4 regions of the Streptosporangium sp. NPDC049248 genome follow, and region 1 is predicted to be linked to each of the others. Evidence: riboswitches for the same ligand, from Rfam matches in the RefSeq annotation. Region 1 holds a riboswitch; each other region holds the start of a gene.
What was found. A riboswitch is a leader RNA that binds a small molecule or an ion and turns the genes downstream of it on or off. The one in region 1 is predicted to bind cyclic di-AMP.

Region 1 (2,194 bases):
GGAGTGGATCGCGGTGGCCGGACACCGCCAGGGCCGCACCTTCCTGCCTCCGGCCAGCGAGTGCCCGCTCTGCCCCTCCACCTCCGGCAACCTCACCGAGATCCCCTCCGCCGCCTACGACGTGGCGGTCTTCGAGAACAGGTTCCCCTCGTTCTCCACCCGTCTGGGGGACTATCAGCAGGTCGGCGGGTTGAGTGAGGTCCGCCCCGGGATCGGCCGCTGTGAGGTGGTCTGCTTCACCGCCGAGCACGACTCCTCGTTCGCGATGCTCCCCCCCGAGCAGGTGGAGCTGGTCATGGAGGCCTGGATCGACCGTACGGCGGAGTTGTCGGCGATGCCGGGCGTGGAGCAGGTGTTCTGTTTCGAGAACCGGGGAGCCGAGATCGGCATCACCCTGCTCCACCCGCACGGCCAGATCTACGCGTACCCCTACGTGACCCCGCGCACCAGGCTGACCCTCGGGGCGGCCGGGCGCCACCGGGAGCGGACCGGCGGCAACCTGTTCGCCGACGTGCTCGCCGCGGAGCGGGAGGCCGGGACCCGGGTGGTGGCCTCGAACGAGCACTGGACGGCGTTCGTCCCGGCCGCGGCCCGCTGGCCGGTGGAGGTTCACCTCTACCCCCACCGGCAGGTCCCCGATCTGGTCGGGCTGGAGCCCGCGGAGCGCGCGGCGTTCGGACCGCTCTACACCGACGTGCTCCGCCGCCTCGACGGACTGTTCGGCGTGCCGATGCCCTACATCGCGGCCTGGCACCAGGCGCCGGTCAACACCGGTCGCGACCTGTCGTACGCGCACATGGAGCTGTTCAGCATCCGCCGCGCGCCGAACAAGCTGAAATATCTCGCCGGCTCCGAGTCGGCCATGGGCGCCTTCGTGAACGACGTGCTACCCGAGGAGGCAGCACACCTTCTGCGCTCTGTTGTCACGAACTGATCACCAATTGGTCTCGTCTTGAAGTCGCGTGACCCTGTGTTTACCACTACTATCCTTCCCACATCGGCTGCAACAGCCGATATGCCTAATCCCAGGCGCATCGCCCGGGAGCCGGGGAACCACCGCACCTGGGGTGAAACCACTTCGGTGGAAGGGCGTTCTCCAGCCCGAACCCGTCAGCTAACCCGGTAGGCGGAAGGAGAGGAGAGTTCGTGGCGGCCCCGTCCCCCACGTTCCGTCGGCATGCGGCTCTGGCCCTTTGTTTGAGCCTGATCGCCACGTTCACCCTCGGCGCCCCCACCGCGGGAAGCGCGGAGCCCAAGCCGACCGAGGCCAAGCTCCGCGCCGAGCTGGCCAAACTCGGCAAGAAGGTCGACTCGCTGATCGAAGCCTACGCGGCCAAGCGCGAGTCCCTCAAGAAGGCGCAGAAGGCCGAGGCCGTCGCCAAGCAGAACCTGGCCAGGGCCGAGGACCTCTACGCCAGGGCGGAAAAACAGGTCGACTCCATAGTCCAGCTCCGTTACCAGAGCAGCACCGGCGGCCTGCCCGCGCTGCTGTTCGCCGACGACATGGGGGGAGCCGCGGTGATGGAGCAGCTCACCGCCCAGCAGAGCGCCCACCTGCAGGGTTTCGCCGAGAGCCTCGAACGCAGGAAGAGGGCGACCGAGACGGCCGCCAAGCTCACCGACGACATCGGTAAGGAGGCCAGAGAGATGCAGACCCAACGCGACGAGGTCGAAGACGTGATCAAGGACATCAAGAACAAGCTCGACCAGCTCGCCCCCGTCGGCTCCGGCCGCCGCGCCGATGGCAGCTGGGCCCCGCAACTCCCCACCGGCGCCGACAACATCACCGATCGGACCCGGATCATGCGTGAGGCCGTCAAGAGACGCTTCGACCTCCCGTACTCGGTCGGTTGCTACCGGTCCGCGAACGACGGCGGCGAGCACCCCCTCGGCCGCGCCTGCGACTTCATGATGAGCACCGGCGGCACGATGCCCTCGGCCGCCAATCTCCGGCTCGGCGACGAGATCGCCGCCTGGGCCATCAAGAACAAGGCCAAGCTCGGGGTGAAGTACGTGATCTGGCGCCAGCGCATCAACCACGGCTCCGGCTGGAGAACCATGTCCAACCGCGGCGGCATCACCGCCAACCACTACGACCACCCGCACATCTCGATGTACTAGCGCCGTCCCCGCGGGGACCGCTGAGGCGTTGCGGCCACAGGTACGTCAGCGGGTCGGTGTCCGGGGGCGATTC
Region 2 (2,194 bases), on a different contig from region 1:
ATCTGACTGGTTTGCGGGGGACTAAGAGCTTGAAAAGGTGATATACCTCGCATGAGGGCATTTGGGAGCGCTCCCATCCCACGGACATACAGTCGGGGCATTAGTGCCCGGGTCAGGCGGCAGGGCGCCGGGGGCGGAACGCCGTCAGGGGCGCCGCTCGGTCGAGCGGCGCCCCTGACGGCGTTCGAGCCGTCCGGTGGTCGCCGGACGGCGCGCACCGCCTGGATCGGGCGGGTCCAGGCGGTGCGGAGTGGCCGCGTCACCGGGGGACGGCGCGGGCGAGGGGTGGATCAGTCGGCGTAGACCGGGTAGCCGTAACCCACGACCTGCGAGGTGGGCCGGACGCGCTGCTCGACGTTGCCGTTGCCGGTGTTACCCTCGATCGTGGTGATCGTGCCGTCTCCGTTGTCCTTCTTCACGAAGCCGACGTGGTCGATGCCGTCGAGGTCCTTGCCACCGGCCCAGTCGAAGTAGACGACGGCGCCGGGGGTGGGGGTGGTGCCCCAGTGCTGGTTGTTCTTGAACCACTTGGCGTGGGTGACGGTGTAGGCGTCCCAGCCCATCGTGGGCCGGATGCCGGCCATCTCGCCGACCCAGGAGACGAACATCGCGCACCAGGGGGCGTTGGCGTAGCCCTGGATGCTGCCGCCGTCACGGGCGACGGTCTCCTTGGCGCGCGGGGAGGACATGTACCACGAGTGGAACTTGGTCCCGCCGCCCTGGGAGTTCTCGCGGACGCCGATCTGCTTGGCGGCGAGGTCCAGGACCTGTGCGGCGGAGACCTTGGGCAGCCTCTCGGCCGCGATCTCGAGCGGGGTGCTCGCGGGCCTGTTCTGCGAGACCTCGGAGACCTTCGCGTCGGCGGGCGGCGTGTTCAGGGCGGGACGGCTGTCGGCCAGGGCGGCGGAGCCCACGGAGCCGGTCGCCAGGACGACGCAGGCGCCCAGGAGGGCGCTCGCCACGCGGGGGGCGCTGAGGGTGGGGGTGAGGCGGTGCTTGGTCATACCGGGGTCGACTCCTTGCTTCGCTTCCATACCGCCTACCGGGTTAGCTGACGGGTTCGGGCTGGGAAGTGCCCTACGGCGCGAGAACGCGCTGATTCACCCCAGGAACGTGGTTCCCCGGTTCCGCAGACTTCGCGGATTCGGCGGCCGTGCTCACCGCGGGCGGAGGGGCTCCGCCCAGGTGGAACACGGTCGGGCAATGTGACGGCAATGCTTAGACCTATACAGACCCAGACATTTGCCACGAACAGGACGAACGTACGTCACTCGGACAGACGATTACAAGTAGGACACATTGCCCTGACTTGGTAGTACGTCCAGATCGAGGGGGTAGGACGGGGGGTCGCTTGGCCCGGGGAGGGGGTGGGGTGCGCCCGTCCTCCGGCCGGCCGCCGCGGCCGGGGTCGCGATCTCGCCGCGGGCGGAATCCCCTGTTCCCTCGGCGATCCGGGCGAGTGGTACCCGCTGATGGATCGCCTGACCTGGGATGATATGTCGTGATCCGAGAGGCTCGCCGGCGAGAGCGTTCGACTCCAATTACTTAGAACAAACATTCGATGGTAAAAAGTATGGAGCGAGTGCGTCCCTCTACCCCAAAAGCCCGAACGAGGCTCGGCGACCGCCGGTGGGAGGGCGAGCCCTCGGCTCCCAGCCGGATCGGGAGCCGGCCGTGTCCTCGACGGGCTTCCGATGACGAACTCCCGATCCGGTGATACGCCGGCGCCTTGATGTCCTGAGGTTCGGAAAGGCCGCGCGAGCACGCGTGGGCGGCTGTTCACCCGTGGTTCCCCGGCGCTTAAGGCCACCGGGTTAGCTTGGGTCAGTCGTGAACGGGTCATCACCCGGCGTGGAGGACGGTCGAGACCACGCGCGGGATCAGGGTTCGGCCATCGCCTGGGTGGAATCCCCGCTGCAGATGCTCTGCGCCGTGGAGGCCCACCACGCGGGGCTGCTCGGTGCCCGCAGCCACCTCGTGCCCAGGGCGAGCCTCCGCCCGCTGGCCGCCACCGGGCGCGAGCTCGGGCGTCTCACCCTGCCGCCGGGCCTGGAGCTCACCGCCGCGCGGCCGGACATGCCCAGGCCGCGCCGGGGCGTGACCTGGGTGGTGGGCGACGCATTCTCCGGCAAGGTCCAGTTCCGCTGGCTCACCGGGCGTCCCGGTCGCATCGTGATCGTCGACGACGGGCTGG
Region 3 (2,194 bases), on a different contig from region 1:
GCCGGCTCCACCGTAGGTGTCGACGAGCCGCCTGATGGCGCGGACGTCCGGGGTGCGGGCGCGGCGGACCGTGACCGCCGGGGTGACGCCGGGAGCGGGTGACTCCCGCTCCTCTCCCTCGGATCCGGTTCGCCGCTCCCCTTCTTTCCCGGGGATCGCGAACGGCACGGGAGAATGCTCCGCAAGCTGCTCCATGACCGATCAGCGTACGTCCTCTCCGGCCTTCAATTACGGCTCATCCTTAACTCCGGCCCCGAAGGCATCACATGACCCTTGGTAGTTGGTTTACCACGCTGGGCGCACGACGCCTCCGATGTGTCGCAGCTCATCTTTGGCACGGTCCCGGACCAGGGAAGACCCGCGCCGGGCCCGCCGCAAGGAAGGCAAAGGCAGCGTAATGGCCATGTTGATCATATTGCCATGTGATCTTTCCGTGACATTTCAGTTGCGAAACCTCTACTGAGTTCGCAGTTCTGGTTGAGCAGGAACCACGAGTGCACTAATCTCCGTGCTCGATGTCAGAGACGTAAAAAGCCTGACCCGCCGAATCTCCCGACCAGGGGAACCGGGGACCCACCACGTCCTTCGGGGTGAATCCGAGTGCCACCGGCGCACCCGGTAGGGCTGCCTCCGGCCCGAACCCGTCAGCTAACCCGGTAGGCGGCCGAGGAGAGGAGCCCGTTGGTGAAGCGCATGCGCGACCGCGCAGGAGAGCACGCGGGCGGCGACGCCCGCTGTCGAGAACGCGCGCCGCGGAGGCGGAGTCGCCGCATGGCGGTCATCGGCCTGGCGTTCGCCATCATGACCCTCGGCACCCCCCTGGTCTCGGCCACGGCGGATCCCGAGCCCAGCCTCCAGCAACTGGCCAAGCAGGCCGAGAAGCTGCACGAGGAGATCGGCACGCTCGCCGAGCAGTACAACGGCGAACGGGTCAGGCTCAAGCAGGCCCAGCGAGCCGCGGAAAGCGCCAAGAAGACCCTCGCGACGAGCGAGTCGGAGCTCGCGACCCGGCGCACCAAGGCCACCCTCCTCGCACAGAGCAACTACATGTCCGGCGGCCTGAACTCCGGACTCGCCTTCACCCAGGCGACCGATCCCGACACCTTCCTCGACCAGGCCACCACCAACTACGCCCTCCAGCAGCAGCAGAGTGAGGAGGTCGCCCAGGTCGGCCGGGCGATCGAGGCCGCCGAGCGGGCACAGGCCAGCGCCAAGGCGAGGACCTCGGAGGTCAAGGCGCTCCTGGAGGAGATCGAGGGCAAGCGCAGCAAGATCGAGCGACTGGTCGCGCGGGTCGAGAGTGACCTGTTCAGCGAGGTGCGCACCAGGGCCGTCAGCAACAGGGGTGCCCGGGTGAAGGTCGACGTGCCCATCGTGGGCAGCGGCAAGGCGGCGGAGGCGGCCCGCTGGGCGCTCACCCAGCAACTCAAGCCGTACGTCTGGGGCGCCGAGGGCCCCAACTCCTTCGACTGCTCCGGGCTGGTCATGTGGGCCTACCAGAAGGTCGGCATCAGCCTGCCGCACTACACCGGCAACCAGTGGACCGCGGGCACCCACATCTCCAGAAACGATCTGCGCCCAGGCGACCTGGTCTTCTTCTACAGCGACCTGCACCACGTCGGGATCTACATCGGCGCGGGCCTGATGGTCCACGCGCCCCGGACGGGTGACGTCATCCACATCGCCACGATCGACAACCGGCCCTTCGCCGGCGGGGTGCGGATCGCCGACTGAGCGGCCGAGCCGACCGGCCCTCGGCAGGAGCGCGCCCGCTCCTGCCCGGCGAACCCTGCCCTGCCGAGGGCCGGTCGGACGGCGCTCCCCGGAGTCGCGCCCCCAGGACTCGTGCCCCGCGGGTGCGGCGGCCGACGACAACGCGGCGAGGCGTCACCCGACCGCAGTGGGCGAAAGCCCCAGGGGAAGGGCCTAGATCAGGCGGCGGCGGGCCGCCCAGGCCACGGCTTCGATCGCCGTGGCGACACCGATGCGGTCGCAGATGCCTCTGAGCCTGCGCCTGACGGTCCGGCCGCTGATATCGAGGCGGCGGCCCACCCTGTCGACGGTGACACCCTTGGCGAGTTCAGCCAGCAGCACGAGGTCGTTGTCACTGAGACCGATATCACTCATGCCCAGGGGGCTGTCGCCATGGCGAGAATCCACTTCTGGATATGCCATCAAGAGTCACTCCCCCCAC
Region 4 (2,194 bases), on a different contig from region 1:
GTCAAGGGCGGCAAGGCCCTCATCGCACTCACCGTCGACACCGCCATCCCGGCCGACGTGATCGACCAGATCGGCGCGGAGATCGGCGCCGACAGCGGCCGCTCGGTCGACCTGGCCGACTAGCGGCAGGCAAAGGATTCACCGAGGTGGCCGTCGCCCCGCACCGCGGGGCGACGGCCACCTTTCGTCTCGATATGTGAGAAGTGTGTACGCCGGGCGAGACGGCGTTCCGGCCGCCAGGTAGCCTGAGATGAAATGCGCCAGGTCCCAACCTGCCGCGACGGGGTCTGACAGGGGTGGGCCGGCGACTCTCCGGTGCCACGCCCAGATCACCGGTCCGTGATCCGGACCCGTGACATCAGGCCTGGTCGGAGCCCTGATCGGAGTCTCGACCATCGCCCTGCTCGCATCCGACCGAGACGAGATTCGCCATGTACGACATGTATCCCTGGAACCACGCCGAAGAGGTCAAGGACGAGGCCGCCGAGGCGCTCCAGACCGCCCTGGACCGCCGGGACAACGGTGGTTCTCCCATCCGCTGAACCGGTTCCCGGCGCCGACGGGGTTCCCTCGGCCGATCAGCCGGCGTGTCTCATCCGTCGGTCGCTAGTTTGATCTGCTCGGTCAACCTGACCCCCTGCGGATCGGGGCGCACCGCGCCGACGAAGGAGGACCGGCGCCAGGCGCTGAGCTTCTCCTCCTTGACCACGTCGCCGCTCCGCGGGGCGTGGACCATGTAGCCGGGCCTGGTGATCATGCCGACATGGCCGAGACCGCTGAAGAAGGCCAGGTCACCGGCCTTGAGGTCCTTCCAGGCGATCTTCTTGGAGAAGGCGGCGTACTGGTCGTTGGTGACGCGGGGCAGCTTGATCCCGGCGGCGCCGTAGGCGCGGAGCATCAGGCCCGAGCAGTCGAAGCCGCCGTTGCCGGTGCCACCCCAGACGTAGGGCGTGCCGCGCTTGGACATGGCCCACTTGACGGCCGTCTGCCAGGCGGGCTTGGGGGCCGCGCTCTTCAGTGCCGCCTTCAACCTGACGGTGCCGAGCGTGGGAGCCTCGGGGGAGGGGAGAGGGGAGGCGGCCAGTGCCGCCGTCGGCGCCATGGCCGAGGCCGCGAACACCGCGGCGCCTGAGACGAGGAGGGACAGGACGCGAGAGTACATCTTGCCGGACAGGATGATTCCTTCCATAAGGCCGGCCGGGTGAGCTGTCGGGCTCGGGCGTGGAGGCCGCCCTACGGCGCGAAAGCGCACCGATTCGCCCCAAGGAATCCCGTGATGGCAGCCGGGAACGCGCTCCGGGGCGGAGCGAGGTTCCCGGGGGCCCGGTGGATCCCGAAAAAAGTGGTTCCCCGGCTCCGTACGGGCCGGTAGGGGGATGGTCCGTACGGATTAGGCATCAATGTGAATGGGGAGGACGATAACGAAACCTCACGAAACGGTCAATAGGGAGCAAAAAAGGACAAAGTGATCACACGGGCGGACGTGCGGACACGTCCGAAGGGTGAGATCGGTGTTCGATCACCGAGACGGACAGGTAAGGTGCCTGCATGGATTCGCGTAACATTCGCCTGGCGGTCATCCCCGGGGACGGGATCGGAGTCGAGGTCGTCACCGAGGGCCTGAAGGTCCTCGAAGCGGTCGGCACCAAGGTGGAGACCACCACGTACGACCTCGGGGCCAAGCGCTACCACGAGACCGGTGAGACCCTGCCCGACCCGCTGCTCGACGAGCTACGCGGATACGACGCGATCCTGCTCGGCGCGGTCGGCGACCCCAGCGTGCCCCCGGGCATCCTGGAGCGCGACCTGCTGCTCAAGCTCCGCTTCCAGCTCGACCACTATGTGAACCTCCGCCCGGTCAAGCTCTTCCCCGGCGTCGAGACGCCGCTGGGCAAGGCCCGCCCCGAGGACATCGACATGATCGTCGTCCGGGAGGGCACCGAGGGCCCCTACGCCGGTGCCGGAGGGGTCATGCGCCGCGGCACGCCGCACGAGATCGCCACCCAGGAGTCGCTGAACACCGCCTACGGTGTCGAGCGCGTGGTGCGCTACGCCTTCGAGAAGGCGGTGGCCCGCCCCCGCAAGAAGCTGACGCTGGTCCACAAGACCAACGTGCTCACCTACGCCGGTGACCTCTGGGCCCGCACGTTCGACCGGATCAGCGTGGAGTACCCCGAGGTCCAGACCGACTACT

Region 2: linked by a shared signal. The riboswitch ahead of AB0K21_RS36605 (CHAP domain-containing protein) and the one ahead of AB0K21_RS33205 (hypothetical protein) in region 1 are both predicted to bind cyclic di-AMP.
Region 3: linked by a shared signal. The riboswitch ahead of AB0K21_RS32340 (NlpC/P60 family protein) and the one ahead of AB0K21_RS33205 (hypothetical protein) in region 1 are both predicted to bind cyclic di-AMP.
Region 4: linked by a shared signal. The riboswitch ahead of AB0K21_RS06685 (C40 family peptidase) and the one ahead of AB0K21_RS33205 (hypothetical protein) in region 1 are both predicted to bind cyclic di-AMP.

Annotation. Positions count from the first base shown of each region.
Region 1 is NZ_JBFAQY010000024.1:123,167-125,360, reverse strand. It holds gene galT (galactose-1-phosphate uridylyltransferase) at 1-934, shown strand, start outside; cyclic di-AMP (ydaO/yuaA leader) riboswitch at 1,007-1,143, shown strand; gene AB0K21_RS33205 (hypothetical protein) at 1,198-2,121, shown strand; gene AB0K21_RS33200 (VWA domain-containing protein) at 2,167-2,194, opposite strand, start outside.
Region 2 is NZ_JBFAQY010000030.1:92,859-95,052, reverse strand. It holds gene AB0K21_RS36605 (CHAP domain-containing protein) at 291-1,004, opposite strand; cyclic di-AMP (ydaO/yuaA leader) riboswitch at 1,022-1,160, opposite strand; gene AB0K21_RS36600 (hypothetical protein) at 1,831-2,194, shown strand, end outside.
Region 3 is NZ_JBFAQY010000023.1:91,434-93,627, reverse strand. It holds gene AB0K21_RS32345 (amino-acid N-acetyltransferase) at 1-195, opposite strand, end outside; cyclic di-AMP (ydaO/yuaA leader) riboswitch at 532-679, shown strand; gene AB0K21_RS32340 (NlpC/P60 family protein) at 772-1,734, shown strand; gene AB0K21_RS32335 (LuxR C-terminal-related transcriptional regulator) at 1,927-2,127, opposite strand.
Region 4 is NZ_JBFAQY010000003.1:10,080-12,273, forward strand. It holds gene serA (phosphoglycerate dehydrogenase) at 1-123, shown strand, start outside; gene AB0K21_RS06685 (C40 family peptidase) at 593-1,162, opposite strand; cyclic di-AMP (ydaO/yuaA leader) riboswitch at 1,177-1,407, opposite strand; gene AB0K21_RS06690 (3-isopropylmalate dehydrogenase) at 1,549-2,194, shown strand, end outside.